One region of the Cytobacillus sp. Bac17 genome, then DNA from elsewhere that is predicted to be linked to it. Evidence: riboswitches for the same ligand, from Rfam matches in the RefSeq annotation. Region 1 holds a riboswitch; the other holds the start of a gene.

Region 1 (3,108 bases):
TAATGGGCGGTGCGTTTTTAGTTCCGGGAAATGTAACACCAGAGGCTGAGGCGAATTTTTACGCTGACCCCATTGCAGCGGATTCAGTGCTTGAAAAAGCAAAAAACATCTATATATTTCCCCTAAATGTAACAAATAAAGCGATTATCAGGCCTGAAACGATTGATTTTATTGCAGATAATACTCAATCGCCTTTTAAAGATCTAATCAAACCTGCTTATGATTATTATTATGAGGCTTATCAAAAGCTTGTCCCGGGAATTAAGGGTGCACCTCTTCATGATGTTCTTGTATTAAGTGTTCTCACAAATCCTGATCTTGCCAAATATGTAAAACGAAGAGTGAGAATAGAACAGTTTGGAAAGGCAAAGGGTAAAAGCATAGCTGACTTTAGGCCGGTGCCCGAAGTTGATCCGCCCGAAACACTTGATAATATAGCGATGGAGTTTGATCTGGAACGTTTTGTTATTGATTTTATCGAGGTTTTCCTTGCTCAGAAAAATCAGAAATAGCTTTTGACACTCAGTGTTAAAAGCTTTTTTATTTGGTGTTGAAGGGGAAAGGAAAGTTGGCATAGAATGTATTAACATGGAAAACATTTGCAGTCAGGGAAGGTTTCTTCAGACAAGGAAGAATGGCAATAATTCCATTTAGTTTCGGCATACATTATCAAAATCAAATGGAGGCTTTCAAATTGCTAAAAAACAAGAAATTAAACAGGTTTCTTTCAATTCTGGGAATGGTCATAGCTATTGCCATAGCATATAGTGTACTTGTCTTTTTAAATAAGGATGAATCCAAGGTTCAAAAAACCTCAGCAAATGCGGAGACATCTGAACAGGGATTAATGTACGATGATTTAGGGGACTTCATTGCCTCCAATCATACTTTTTATAATGAAACACTTGGATGGGGAAGAGATCGTAAAGTCAGCTGGCCAAAACAAAGAGATCAGGCTGAATTAATCGTAAATTCGCTTAAAAAAATATCAGCTGAGAATGAGGATTTGCAGACTGACCTGGGCACAATAACACGGCTGGCAGAAACTGTGCAGTCGGGCACTAAGGATAAGGAAGTTTTAATTAAATTGCACCGATATTTTCATGATCTGGATATTGGATTTAATGGCTATAAAGACACAACCGATTTTTTTGATGTAACAGAGTATAAAGGAGAAGGCTAATAAGCGGGTGACAAGTTATTTTCTTGACACTTTACCGTAAATAAGATAACATAGTGATTGAAGTATTTGAGGTATATTGTTGAAGTCGTTAATTCACTTGGATTGTTCGGCAGCCGAACCTTCTTTTTTTGTGAAACTGCGGCTTTTTATTATGTTTCATGCTCTTTAGGATTTTGAAAGAGTAAGCATGTGTTTGTAATTAAGAATAATTTGTGTGGACAGCTTAATGCTGAATTTTCTTCTTAATCATCTTCTATAAACCAGACACTTCTCCGTATTTTTACTTCAGTAAGTTTCTTACCATTTAATATTAAAATCTCAGAGAGCATCTAAGTCGGAAAGAATTCCGACCAACCTGATTCCCACTGGCGCGGTCTAGGAGCCGCAAGGATGGAAGAGAGGCAGGGCTTTCATTGTTTTAGGTAATAACTAATTAACTCAAATATATCATTTATAAGGACAGTATTTGCTGTCCTTTTTTATATATCTCGCAAAAAAACACGAACGTTTGAATAAGTTTCAGTTTAATTATTTGTGTTTTTGTGGTATGATGTATTCATTAGAATAGCTTTTCAAAATCGCAGTGACTGACGACAATGCGGAATGAACCGCTGGGGAGCTGCGTCTATGTATAGCCGGTCGTCTGGGCAGAGATAAGGGATACCCTTGTCTCTTTTTTTCATAACAAAATGGAAAAGCCCGTCAGCCGAATAGGTGCTTTTCCTATAGGAGGAATATGCATGGAAAAAAAGATTATTCTTGATGGAATTGTTGTGGCAAAACATGTGAAAGACCAATTAAAGGATCGAATTGAAGAATTGAAGGGGAAGGATACCGTCCCTTGCTTAGCCACAATTTTGGTGGGAGATGACCCTTCCTCTGAAACGTATGTACGGATGAAGGGGAATGCTTGTGAAAAACTTGGCATATTATCAAAACGTATTCATATGTCAAAGGATACAACAACACAAGAACTATTAGAGAAGATTGCAGAATTAAACAATGATCCTTCTGTACATGGAATCCTTCTACAGCATCCCGTACCAGGACATATAGATGAACGAAAAGCTTTCGAAGCTATTGCTATTGAAAAAGACGTAGACGGTGTTACAAGCCTTGGATATGGACAGACCGCATTCGGTTTTGGTGAATATCCATCCTGTACACCTGCAGCTATTTTGGAAATTATGGATTTCTATAAATTGAGTGCTGAAGGTATGCATGCTGTAGTCGTAGGCAGAAGCCCAATCCTTGGCAAGCCGGTCTCTGCCCTTTTACTCAATCGAAACGCAACAGTCACTACCTGCCATTCATATACCAAAAATCTGCCCCAAATTGTAAAGCAAGCTGATATTGTAATAGCAGCTGTAGGGAAACCTAACTTTATCAAGGGTGAATGGATTAAAGAAGGAGCTATTGTCCTTGATGCCGGATATAATGAAGGAAATATTGGGGATGCAGAGTATGAAAGCTGTGCTGAAAAGGCGTTTGCCATTACCCCCGTACCTGGAGGAGTTGGACCTGTTACGATTTCCATGCTTTTGAAACATACTGTTCATGCTGCAGAAAAAATCGCTGAAATACAAGGGAAGCATAAATAGTTCATTTATCCCTAAATAAAAATTGATCTTTAAAAGGATTGACTTATAACTGGGTGTCGTTTATTATTAGGTTAACGCTGTAAAGTTCGTTATATACTTTTTGGATAAGTAGTCGTAGCTGCAAAGAAATGTAGGCGATCGTTCATCCTCATTTCTGCAAGCTGCGACTTTTTTATGTTTAAGTTTATATGGTACATTATAGTGAAAAACAATTTATTGGGAGGCAACACAAATGAACACAGGTAAAGTTAAATGGTTTAATGCAGAAAAAGGTTTCGGATTCATCGAATCTTCAGAAGGTCAAGATGTATTCGTACACTTCTC
Region 2 (3,108 bases), on a different contig from region 1:
TACCTTTTTTGATTTCATTCCTTCGTGCAGTTAAAAAAAGCCCCAATCCCTGCGGAATTGAGGCTGTATTTTTATATAATTCGTGACTTGATAATGCCTTCAATTTGATTAATCTGTTCAAGCAGTCCAGGGATGACATCACCATTAACTTTATTATCGATATCGATCATGGTATACGCATATTCACCGCGGCTGCGGTTCACCATGTCCGCAATATTCAGCTGGTAGCTTGAAATAGCAAGTGTGATTTGGCCGACCATATTAGGAATGTTTTTATGAAAAGCAGTGACACGCCGCTTGCCTGTGTAAGGAAGAGCAGCATTTGGGAAGTTAACTGAGTTTTTGACATTGCCTGTTTCAAGGAAGTGCTTCACCTGTCGTGCTGCCATGACAGCGCAGTTTTCCTCAGATTCTTTTGTTGAAGCGCCAAGGTGCGGAATTGCCACTGCGTTTTTCATTTTCAGGATATTTTCATTTGGGAAATCTGTAATATACTTGCCCACTTTTCCGCTTTCAAGGGCGGCTGCCATATCTGATTCATTCACAAGCTCCCCGCGTGAGAAATTCAGAATATGAACACCATTCTTCATCATGCTGAATGTATCTTCATTGAACATTTCCCTTGTATCATCGGTTAATGGAACATGTACAGTGATATAGTCAGATTCTGCAAACACCTGCTCAATGGTCATGGCGCGCTGAACATTGCGGGATAAGTTCCAGGCAGTGTCAACCGAAATGAATGGGTCAAAGCCTACGACATCCATATCAAGTTCAAGTGCATCATTGGCCACAAGGGCCCCGATTGCCCCCAATCCGATCACACCGAGAGTTTTCCCCTTAATTTCTTTTCCGACAAATTGCTTTTTCCCTGATTCTACAAGCTTAGGAATTTGGTCTCCTTCATCTTTCAGCGTTTTGGTCCAGGAGATGCCGGCAAAGAGATTGCGGGATGAAGCCATTAAGGAAGTAAGCACCATTTCTTTTACTGCATTCGCATTGGCACCAGGTGTATTAAAAACAACAATGCCCTGTTCAGTGCATTTCTCAACCGGGATATTATTCACACCCGCGCCTGCACGGGCAATTGCTTTTAATCGATCGCCCAATTCCATTGAATGCATATTAAAGCTCCGAAGGACAATCGCATCCGGATTGCCGCTTTCATTATCGATTGTAAATTGATCCTTGTTAAACACCTCAAGACCGCTTGGCGCAATCGCATTCAGCGTTTTAATCGTCTTCACTCTGTCTAAAGTCATGGTACTCACTGGATTCTCCCCTTTTCAACTAACTTTGTCAGATTTTAAAACAGAAAGAGGCAAGGGTAGAATCCCTTACCTCTGCCCAGGCGAACGGCTTCGACACTATGTGCTCCCTCGCGGTGATCCGCGTCTCGCCAGTTACACATAGCCTTTTCGGTTTTTTAAATCTTATCAAAGTCTTCTGAAAACTTCAACCATTTAAAGCGCTTACATTATTAAAATTATTTTTTATTTTTCTACAGTATATTTTTCTTATTTTGTACACTATGCTTTTCGAAGTTAGTTATTAGGATAACATTTTCATTTCTGCAATGTGCGCAAATAATTTCTGTTATCCAGTCATAAAAACAGCTTATAACATTTTATCTGTAAATAAAATTTGACTATCCGAAAGAAAATGTAAAAAACTGCTTCCCTGCACCTCTCTCCTTTTATCAGATTTTGCGAAGTTCTTTAACTTCCGCTTCTGCTGCACATTCATAAACACCAGAGTATTCCACAAGTCCGATCTCGCAATTTTTGCCGATTTTTACATTTTTCCCTCTTACGACAAGAGCTGCTGTGCCTTCGAGTTCGATGTCATCGCCTTCTATTAAATCCGCCTCCAGTTTCAAGGGAAAGATGGATTTGATTAATTTTAATAGGGTTTCTCTATGCTGTGTCACTTTAATTTTTCTGCCGCCGATTTCTTTCGCTTTACTGTCTCCAAAAAGCTTAATATCGATCGTTTCTGCGTTCAGTAAACCATCTACTGAAAATGTCCCTTCAGCACGGAAGACCTCCGCTTCACAGTCCCCTTCAATAGTTACTTTCCCATTCACAACGATTACTTCGCATTTTACAGAGCCTCCGATAGTGGATCTTCCGGCGACTTCAAGGTTTTGACAGCTGACAGCTTCAGAAATGTCGGCAGAGCCATTGATAACAAAGGATTCAGCTTTAACAGCTCCATGGATCTTTGCAGCACCACTGATCTTTCCCTTTTCAGTTTTTACGTTTCCATGGATAGTGGCCGTACCGTTACAATGGAATCTCTTGCACTCAATATCACTGTTTACCGTTCCCTTGCCATTTAATCCAACCTTTTCAAATGAACCTCCATTAGACGATCCCACTCCATTAATTATTAAGTTCCCTAGTGTTTTCATATTCACAGCAAAATTCCCCCTATACCAATTTGGATTTTAATTCCTCTGCACAATGTTCTAACGATAAAGTGGCGGCCACTTTTGTTCCTTTTTCAAGCAGGACTTGTTCCCCGTTTACCGAAATCAGGCAGCTGGACATTCCAAGTTTGCGAATAAAGCAGATAACAGCTTTTGGCTGCTGCAGGATACTTTGATGATCACTCAATAACTGAAGAAGCATTTTCCCTTCCTCGATATGGATATCTCCGGATTCAAGCAGGATGGAAAGGATATAAAGCTTCAAAATCTCATGGTAATTGAATTCGTTAAGCTCTTCCTGTGTCTCGAGAAAGATATTCATAACCGGTTCAGAAGCTATCCCTTTAGCAATCAGGCTTTCCTTTGTCAGCTTCAGATTTGAAGCATTCAATGAAAACAAATCTGCCAGCTCATCCAGTGAAAGGCTATCCTTCATCTTTTGTATTTTATCGACCCGCTCCAGAATTTTCTCCTTTGGGAAAAATGTCTCCTGCCCTGTAAAAGTTGATTTTCTGACAAACCAATCCTCCGGTATCAGGCTTTTCCTTTTCCACCGATAAAGCTGCCCATAAGAAATTCCAGTTAAATCAAGGACTTCTTTTTTTGAAATTAATTCATCGCTCAATTCCAGGTCTCCTTTCCGATGGTATGATTGTAACATAACACTGTTACGTTAA

What was found. A riboswitch is a leader RNA that binds a small molecule or an ion and turns the genes downstream of it on or off. The one in region 1 is predicted to bind ZMP and ZTP.
Region 2: it holds a riboswitch for ZMP and ZTP, as region 1 does, so the genes downstream of both, NR125_RS19255 (phosphoglycerate dehydrogenase) here and NR125_RS21780 (bifunctional 5,10-methylenetetrahydrofolate dehydrogenase/5,10-methenyltetrahydrofolate cyclohydrolase) in region 1, are expected to answer to the same signal.

Annotation. Positions count from the first base shown of each region.
Region 1 covers NZ_JALJRC010000023.1:73,604-76,711, forward strand. The annotation lists gene NR125_RS21770 (nucleoside hydrolase) at 1-512, shown strand, start outside; gene NR125_RS21775 (hypothetical protein) at 695-1,183, shown strand; ZMP/ZTP riboswitch at 1,757-1,839, shown strand; gene NR125_RS21780 (bifunctional 5,10-methylenetetrahydrofolate dehydrogenase/5,10-methenyltetrahydrofolate cyclohydrolase) at 1,924-2,784, shown strand; gene NR125_RS21785 (cold-shock protein) at 3,017-3,108, shown strand, end outside.
Region 2 covers NZ_JALJRC010000018.1:82,559-85,666, forward strand. The annotation lists gene NR125_RS19255 (phosphoglycerate dehydrogenase) at 72-1,271, opposite strand; ZMP/ZTP riboswitch at 1,339-1,417, opposite strand; gene NR125_RS19260 (polymer-forming cytoskeletal protein) at 1,700-2,413, opposite strand; gene NR125_RS19265 (YhbD family protein) at 2,433-3,056, opposite strand.